4 regions of the Pararhizobium sp. O133 genome follow, and region 3 is predicted to be linked to each of the others. Evidence: riboswitches for the same ligand, from Rfam matches in the RefSeq annotation. Region 3 holds a riboswitch; each other region holds the start of a gene.

Region 1 (2,196 bases), 280 kb from region 3:
GGCGAGCGCATCACCGATCCCAACGGTATCGAAGGGAACGTGCGCGAGATCGAGGGACTGGGACTGCTGTCCGTCGAGACGGTCATGGCGCCGGAAAAGACCGTGCGCAACAGCAGCGCTCGCTCGACGGTCTATGACGTTGCACTCGAAGGCTACGAAATCCATCTCGGCCGCACGACCGGCGCCGATTGCGCCCGCCCGGCCGTGATCATCGACGGCCGTGCGGACGGCGCGGTGTCCGCCGACGGCACGGTCAGCGGCACCTATCTGCACGGGCTCTTCACCAGCGACGCCTACCGCGCGGCGCTGCTCAGGAGTTTCGGCATAGAGGACGGCGGTCTCAACTATCGGCAGTCCGTTGATCAGGCGTTGGATGATGTCGCGGCGGAACTGGAGGCCGTTCTCGACCCGAAATGGCTCGACGGATTGATGTCATGATGATCGGGGATATCCCGTCCGACGCATTGTCGCATAGGGCCATTTTCGACCATGTCCCGGCAGGGGGCTCCGATTGACAGGCTCCAGCCAAGCGCCTAATCATCGATCATTGGATGGTTCCCGGCATGCCGTTGTATGTCGGGAGTAAATGGGAATGTGACGGGATGGACCCAAGCCGGGCATCCTTATCGCAGCCGACCCCGCGACTGTAGAACGGTCAGGGTTCGCCATTCGGGAAAACCGGACTTCCGGACGGGCCGCATCGGGCGGCCGCGGGAGACAAGGTCCAACCGGAAAAGCCACTGGAGTGTCATTGCGATCAGCCGGGGCCGGACGCCTCTCATTTCTACGAATCGTCCACCTCTTCGCAATGCCAGCCGATTGCGGTCACGCAATCCGGCGTCAAAACTCCGGGAAGGCGAGGCGAACCCGTTCGTGCCTTTGGGCACGTGGCGCCGTGAGCCAGGAGACCTGCCAGCCACAAGGGTATCGTGCCCGAACCAGGGAGGGAGACTCCCGATGCCAGCACGGAGGTTGTCATGGCTTCATCGATCCGTTCCACGAACGGCGCATATCCTATATCCGGGCCTGCCAAGGCGCGACCGTCCGTCATGTTCGTGCATCGCGCTTCAGCCTGAGGCCGGGATCGTCCGATGACATCGACAGAGTCAGGACCCGTCCTGGTCCTCGGCGGCGCCCGCTCCGGAAAGTCGACCTTTGCCGAAAAACTCGTCGTCACGTCGGGTCTCGCCATGCATTACGTCGCGACCGGGAGGGCCTGGGATGGCGAGATGCAGGCAAGAATTAACGAGCATCGCGACAGGCGCGGGCCGGACTGGCGGACCCATGAGGAACCGCTCGATCTCGTCGCCTGCCTGTCGGCGATCGACGCGCCGGAGCGGATCGTTCTCATCGATTGCCTCACTCTGTGGGTGACCAATCTGATGATGGAAGACCGCGACATGGTGAAGGAATTTACAAGGCTTGCGGCTCACCTGCCGCAGGCGAAGGCCCGGCTGGTGTTCGTTTCGAACGAGGTCGGGCTGGGTATCGTGCCGGAAAACCGGATGGCGCGCGATTTTCGCGACCATGCCGGCCGGCTGCACCAGATCGTTGCGGAGAAATCCGCTGAAGTCTATTTTATCGCGGCCGGATTGCCGCTGAAAATGAAGGGTTGATCCATGACCACCGCAAAGTCCGCTCACGGCAAGATCCCGGCAACGGTCATCACCGGCTTTCTCGGAGCTGGCAAGACGACGATGATCCGCAACATCCTGCAGAACGCCGAAGGCCGCCGCATCGCGCTGATCATCAACGAGTTCGGCGATCTCGGCGTCGATGGTGATGTCTTGAAGGGCTGCGGCGCGGACGCCTGCACCGAGGACGATATCATCGAACTGACCAATGGCTGCATCTGCTGCACCGTCGCCGACGACTTCATCCCGACCATGACGAAGCTTTTGGAGCGCGACAACCGCCCGGACCACATCGTCATCGAAACCTCGGGCCTCGCTTTGCCGCAGCCGCTGATCGCCGCCTTCAACTGGCCTGATATCCGCAGTGAGGTCACCGTCGATGGCGTCATCACGGTCGTCGATAGCGCCGCTGTCGCCGCCGGCCGTTTCGCCGACGATCACGACAAGGTCGATGCGCTGCGCGTCGAAGACGACAATCTCGACCATGAAAGCCCGATCGAGGAGCTTTTCGAGGACCAGTTGACAGCCGCCGACCTCATCATCCTCAACAAGACCGACCTTC
Region 2 (2,196 bases), 1.7 Mb from region 3:
GTTGGTCTCGGTCCAGACATGCGTCAGTTCCTCGAGATTGTAGTCGACGCCTTCGACCGCATCCTTGTGCACCAGCCACTTTGTCGTGACCTGGGTCAGTTCCGGCCCGAGCGGCAGGACGCGGAAGGTGATGGCGTGGTCCCCCAGAACATGGTTCCAGGTCGAGGGATAATGGAACAACAGGAGCGTACCGATATTGCTCTGGCTGACATCGTCGGACAGCTGGCGCTTGACGGCGCGTTTTCCCGACATCGTGTAGCTTTCGGCTTCCTGGATCAGCGGCATGCGGGCGACGCGGAACTGTCCGCTCCTGTCCATCTTGAATTCGCTCGGCAGGCCGGATGCCTCGCACTTTGCCCAATGCTCGGCGATGACCGGATCATCCTTGGCGCCCTGCACGCCAGTGGCCGTCGGGGCTTCCGGATAGGTGCGGCAAAGCTCCGGATGGTTGGCGGCGCAATGATAGCATTCGCGGTTGTTTTCCCAGACGAGCTTCCAGTTGCCCTTCTCGATGATCGTGCTTTCGAAGGCGACCTTGGTGTCCTTCAGATTGTGCGGCGTGACATAGGAGGAAACCATGTCGCGAACCGGCTGGAAGTCCATCGCGGCGTCGGCCAGGCAGATGAAGATGTAGCCGCCGATGGTTTCGCAATGGATCGGCTTCAGACCATGCTGGTTCTTGTCGAAATCCTCGCCCATCTGGCGGGCAAAGAGCAATTTGCCGTCGAGTTCGTAGGTCCACTGGTGATAGGGACAGACAAGCTTGGCGGACGATCCCTTACTCCCGGCGCACACCCGCGAGCCGCGATGGCGGCAGGAATTGTGCAGCGCCCGGACGGTGCCGGTGCGATCGCGGACGATGACGACCGGATATTCGCCGACCTGGACGGTGAAATAATTGCCGGCCTTCGGGATTTCGCAATCATGGCCGATAAACAGCCAGTCCTTGTACCAGATCTCTTCCATATCGAGCTTGAAGAGGCCCGGATCGGTGTAGAATGCCTGTTCCAGGCTATGCCCGGCGCGCCGGGTCTTCAATTTGCGGAGAACTTCGCTGCGGAGATCCATGATCTGTTCCTTGTGCTCGCCACGTTTCACGAGTTGCCGCGCACAGGAAGGAACCACCCGCGCCGGGAAAGCGCGTGGTTTCGTGGTTCATCTTCCGGCTGCCCGCCGCAACCAAAACATCAATGTCTTCACAAGGCTGGTTTCCGGGCTCTGGAGCCGTCCTTTCGGACTATCCCGGCGCCTTCCCGGATTTCTCCAGTGGCCTTTTGCCGAGGTTTCGCTCCACCACCGTTGCGGGGGCAGCGCCGGATTTTGACCGGCTTCCCAATTCTCCGCCTTCCCATCGAGGCGACACCTTGAGTGTCTTTATCTAGCCCTATCTTAAAGCCGGGCAGGCGTCGATTAGCGACATCCAATTCCAGAATGACGACAATGTTCATGCTGCCGTAAAAACGTGCGGAACCGTATATTTTATAAGCAAAAACAACAGAATTATCTAGAATTTCAGCAGACGCCGCGTTTTCAGCCAGCGGACCGAACCGGTCACGGAGCGACCGTCTCTTTACGACATTTCTCGACGCGTGAAATCGTGTCGCAACGCAAGCGCCGCACCATGATGGGCGGTTAACGTCCGGAAAGATTACGTTAACCTCGACGCTGTAATTTTCCCGATGGAGAGTTTTCGCCCCGGCCTGCTCAGCAAGCCGCTGTGATTCTGGTGCTGGCCCATGTCAAACCTGAAATATTTCGACGCTGCCGCCGTCAAGAAACCGGTTCAATCGCCGAAGGCCGCGATCTATACCGAGTTTCTGCGCACAGGACGCATCAACCGGCACAAGGACAATTGGGACGCGACCAAAAGGCGGTACCTGACCCATGATGAGGTAGCCGCCCGCACCGGCAAGAAGCTCGAAACGGCGGGAACCGTGACGCACGAGCGGATCAACGGCTTCCACCAGTCCATCCAGTTTCCGAAGATGCTGTTTCACCGCACGCTCGCAGGCAGCCCGCATCTCGGCTATTGCCATGTCACGGCGGCACGCACGAAATTCGCCAAGTTCGACGATGTGCGCTGGTCCTTCTATATCGCCAACTTCTTTTCCGACATCGGCGACGACGAGCGCTTCTTCGACAAGATCAAGATGGGCTATTCGCGGATGTACTTCGCCGTGGCGACAGAGATGGACG
Region 3 (2,196 bases):
GCGGCGGTCGAAGAAGCGGCGATTTGGAAGCCCGGTCAGGTAGTCGTGCTGGGCCGCATGTTCGATCCGCTGGGTGCTTGCCTCCAGTTCCACGGCCCGCGTTTCGGCAATCGCCTTCTGCCGCTGCAATTCCCTGTTCAGGAGGACGTCCGCGGTCACATCCCATTCGGCGCCGAGAAAGGTGATATTGCCGTCTTCCTCGAAGCAATGCGCACGCGAGCGGAGGTAGCGGATCTCGCCGCTCGGCAGGATGATGCGATATTCCGATTGATAGGCACCCTTCGTGGCGATTGCCTTGTCGAAATCGGCTTGCGCATGCTCAAGATCGTCCGGGTGGATCGCTTGCGTCCATACTTCGCCCTTGACGTGCTTCTCTTCGCGGCCGGTTCCGTAAAGCCGGTGCATTTGCAGATCCCAGACCACTTCGTTCGCCTGGGTGTCATGCTCCCAGACACCGATCTGGGATGCGTCGAGCGCCAGTCCCAACCGACGAAGAATATTCTGGAATTCCTGTTCGGACCTCACCGCTTTCATGGTCTTCTCTAAGAGTGATTCATCGCGTACAGGCGTGCGGGCCATTCTGCATCAAGGTTCCTAATGAACTATTGTTCCGCCGCACGCGAAATGTAAACGGCAATACAATCAACCATTCATTGTTATTTCAAGGCAGGTTTGTCCAATATCTCTTCATGGAGCCGAGATATATACGGCAACGGACAGACGAAGCTGCATCAAAGCTTGCCCTTCAAAGCGGCATGCCGCGTCGCAGCCTCGAATTGACATCGACGGGGGGACGTCATAATCATCGTCGGATCAATTGGTTCCCTGGGGGCGAGGCGCTTTCGGGGAGTAAATGGGAACGTGAAGGGTGGACCCATTCTGGGCATCTCTATCATGGCCGACCCCGCGACTGTAGAGCGGTCAGAGTTTGTCATGCCGGACATCCGGCAAAAGCCACTGCGGCGGCGGACTTCAAGTCCGTACCTTGGGAAGGCGAGACAGGCTCCTTGGTGCGAAAGTACCTGACGCCGCGAGCCAGGAAACCTGCCGGTTGATAAGGGGCACGGTGCCCAATTGGTGGGAGAAATCCCACGCGCCATCACGGAGGTTGTCATGGCTAAGACTAATGTTTCGAATGTAACGCTCTCCCTCAACGACCGCATCACGACCGGCATTCTTGCGCTGCTGATCGGCAGTTTCCTTGTTTTCGGCGCCGGCCTGGCCAATTCCGCCGTGCTGCACGATACCGCGCACGACGTCCGTCATTCCTATGGCTTTCCTTGCCATTGATCGCCTGAAAGGCGACCCGCCTTTCTCAGCCATCCAACATGAAGCAATGCCTGGTTTCGATGAAAACCGGGCGGCGGTGATCTATGCGTCCGTGCTTCGGCACCGGGCGATTTTTGCCGTGGGGATTTCAAGCATGCAAAGCGTGAACGCGGTCGAAAGCAGCTGTTCCGCTTGAACCTGGGGATATCGATATGGTTATTAAAACAATTCTGGCCGCGCTGGTGGCTGGACTGATTGCGGGTGTCTTCATGACCGCTGCGCAGGAACTTCGGGTGACCCCGCTGATCCTGCATGCCGAGGAATATGAAGGCAAGGAACCGGCCGCCGGGCAACCGGCAACCGAGCAACCCGCCACCGAACAGCAGCATTCGCATCTGAAGCAGCAATCTCCCGTGGACTATGTCCTGTCCGCTCTCTCGCCGATCACGCCTGCCTACGCGCATGAAGAGGGTGAACACGAGGAAGGCGGCATCATGTTCGGCATGAGCCGATTTTCGGGAACGCTGCTCGCCAATCTCGTGGCGGGCTCGGGCTTTGGCCTGCTTCTGGCTGGTGTCAGCCTCGTCATCGGCTATCCCATCACGTTGCGCAACGGAGCGCTCTGGGGCGCCTGCGGCTGGCTTGCCGTCCACCTGCTCCCTGCCCTCGGCCTGCCGCCGGAATTGCCGGGCTTCCCGGCCGCCGACCTGCAGGACCGGCAAATCTGGTGGGTGGCAACGATCCTGTTTTCTGGCGCCGGCCTCTATCTGATCGTCCTGCGCGGTGAATTCGTCGCCAAGGCGGCCGGCCTGCTGCTGCTGATCGCTCCGCATCTTTATGGAGCGCCGCAGCCAGTGGACATTTCGAGCGCGGTCCCGGCCGTTCTCGGCGCGGAATTCGCCGTGGCTGCGCTTGCGACGACACTGG
Region 4 (2,196 bases), 410 kb from region 3:
AAGACCCGGGACCTGAGCCAGCCCGGCCAGTGCGGTTGCACGCCGGCCGGTCAGATAGCGACAAACCAGAGCACGCCGGATGACGGCAGCGGCATCGTCATCATCACGACGCGCAAGCCGCCGGAAAAGCAGATCCCGAAAAGCATGGTCGTCGATCGCCCCTATGACCCGGCCAACAGCAAGGTTCGGGTGGTCGGCCCAAGCTTCCTGCCCTCGCAGGAAAGCGCGATCGACCTGCGACATCCGACCGGCCCCGGCTACCAGCCGCAGCAGACCAACTGATCACTCGCCGGGTCGAACACCCCAGGCATCGTTGAACACGAGTTCGTCCAACGGCAGGCGCTGGCGCCAGCCTTTGACGGCCAGTTCCGGCTCCGAATAGAGCGTATCGACATAACCGAGGCACAGCCAGGCAATGATCTCGATATGCTCCGGAATGCCAAGCACGGCCTTGATATCCCGCTCATGGAAGATGCTGACCCAGCCGACGCCGACGCCTTCGGCGCGGGCGGCAAGCCACAGGTTCTGCACGGCGCAGACCGTTGAGAAGGCATCCATGCGCGGATTGTGGGTGCGGCCGAGAACGACCTTGCCGGCGCGGGTTGGGTCGCAGGTCACGCAGATGCTGACCGGCGCCTTGCGAATGCCTTCGAGCTTCAGCGAACGATAGGTGTCTCGCGCGGCGCCCTCGAACATCAACGCCGCTTCCTCGTTGGCACGCTGGAAGGCCCGAAACACCTCGGAGCGTTTCTCCTCGTCGCGCACGACAATGAAATTCCAGGGCTGCATGAAGCCGACCGAAGGCGCGCTATGGGCGGCGGCCAGCAATCGCGTGATCAATTCGTCTGGAACAGGTTTTGGCAGAAACTGGTCGCGAACGTCACGGCGGGTTTCGATGGCGCGGTAGACGGCGGCGCGCTCGTCCGATGAAAATGCGTCCGCCTTTACAAGGCGGTCTTGTGGTTCAGCCAGCATCGTTCGATCCCCAACAATGCGCAACCTCCCGCCGTCCGCGCGGGGCAGTCTATCTCACCAGGCCGGTCTTCTGACTGCGGATCACCCGACCTTGCCGCCTTCCCAAATCCATTGAGGATTCAGTGGCAGGAACCTGAAAATATTCAAGGTTCCCCAATACAAGGTCGTCCCCATCACAGCGTTGGGCACGTTCCGGATTTTCACCGGATTCCCGATTCTCCCGCTTTCGCGGGCACCTGACGCCTCAGATATGCCCATAGCGGGCCGCCGAATGCAAGGCGGTCCGCTCATGCGATATCACATGGCCGCTTCCGGATGCGGCGAACCGTCATAGGCGCCCCAGATCGACTGGTCGAAGCAGATCACCGAACCGGTCATCAGCCCGGACTCATCCGACGACAGATAGGCGCAGGCGCGCGCCACTTCAGCCGGGTCGACAAGACGGCCGAACGGCTGGCTCGCGGCCGCCTTTTCCAGCCAGTCGCTGGCAGCGCCGTGAAATTCCCGCTGGATGCGGTCCTCGCCTTCCGACGCCATCCAGCCGATGTTGAGGCCGTTGACACGGATGCGGTTGCGAAGCACGGCATAGGCCGTGTTCTTGGTCAGGGTCTCCAGCGCCCCCTTGGAGGCACAATAGGCGGAGATGAACGGCTGGCCGGCCTTGGCCGACATCGAACCGATATTGACGATCGTGCCCTCGATCTTCTCGCGACGCATGACCTTGATCGCTTCCTGCATCAGGAAGAACGGTGCGCGGACGTTGACGGCAAACATGCGGTCGAACAGTTCCGGGCTGGTATCGAGGATCGTGCCACGATCGGTGATCGCGGCCGCGTTCACCAGCGCATCGACGCGGCCGAACTCCCTGTCGCAGGTGGCGACCACCTTGGCCGCATCGGCGACCTCGCCGAGATCAGCCTGCACATAAACAACGCGTGTACCGGTCGCCTTGCCGATCTCGGCGGCCTTGGCCTCGCCCTTTGCGGCATTCCGGCCGCAGATCACGATGCCGGCTGCCCCCCGCTCGGCAAACAGCGATGCGATCGTTGCCCCGAGCCCCTGCGTCCCCCCGGTAACGATGGCAATCTTGCCGTCAAGCCGGCCATGATCCTTGCTCATTTCATTCCTCCATTGGTCATGACGCACAAAACGTCCGCCCGGTTGCCGGCGGAAGCGTGACATACAATTTGTGTTCGAGATCAGCTCAACTTCTTCTCGGAT

What was found. A riboswitch is a leader RNA that binds a small molecule or an ion and turns the genes downstream of it on or off. The one in region 3 is predicted to bind cobalamin.
Region 1: another riboswitch for cobalamin. It lies ahead of cobU (bifunctional adenosylcobinamide kinase/adenosylcobinamide-phosphate guanylyltransferase); the one in region 3 lies ahead of ACST81_RS10390 (CbtB domain-containing protein).
Region 2: another riboswitch for cobalamin. It lies ahead of ACST81_RS18870 (aromatic ring-hydroxylating oxygenase subunit alpha); the one in region 3 lies ahead of ACST81_RS10390 (CbtB domain-containing protein).
Region 4: another riboswitch for cobalamin. It lies ahead of bluB (5,6-dimethylbenzimidazole synthase); the one in region 3 lies ahead of ACST81_RS10390 (CbtB domain-containing protein).

What each region holds. Positions count from the first base shown of each region.
Region 1 is NZ_CP196426.1:2,436,420-2,438,615, forward strand. It holds gene ACST81_RS11665 (cobyric acid synthase) at 1-438, shown strand, start outside; cobalamin riboswitch at 536-931, shown strand; gene cobU (bifunctional adenosylcobinamide kinase/adenosylcobinamide-phosphate guanylyltransferase) at 1,092-1,616, shown strand; gene cobW (cobalamin biosynthesis protein CobW) at 1,620-2,196, shown strand, end outside.
Region 2 is NZ_CP196426.1:3,896,325-3,898,520, forward strand. It holds gene ACST81_RS18870 (aromatic ring-hydroxylating oxygenase subunit alpha) at 1-1,068, opposite strand, end outside; cobalamin riboswitch at 1,186-1,382, opposite strand; gene ACST81_RS18875 (DUF6656 family protein) at 1,737-2,196, shown strand, end outside.
Region 3 is NZ_CP196426.1:2,160,907-2,163,102, reverse strand. It holds gene ACST81_RS10395 (bifunctional diguanylate cyclase/phosphodiesterase) at 1-534, opposite strand, end outside; cobalamin riboswitch at 802-1,066, shown strand; gene ACST81_RS10390 (CbtB domain-containing protein) at 1,114-1,290, shown strand; gene ACST81_RS10385 (CbtA family protein) at 1,482-2,196, shown strand, end outside.
Region 4 is NZ_CP196426.1:2,566,828-2,569,023, reverse strand. It holds gene ACST81_RS12270 (DUF2865 domain-containing protein) at 1-282, shown strand, start outside; gene bluB (5,6-dimethylbenzimidazole synthase) at 283-975, opposite strand; cobalamin riboswitch at 1,019-1,230, opposite strand; gene ACST81_RS12260 (SDR family oxidoreductase) at 1,273-2,094, opposite strand; gene ACST81_RS12255 (phytanoyl-CoA dioxygenase family protein) at 2,175-2,196, opposite strand, start outside.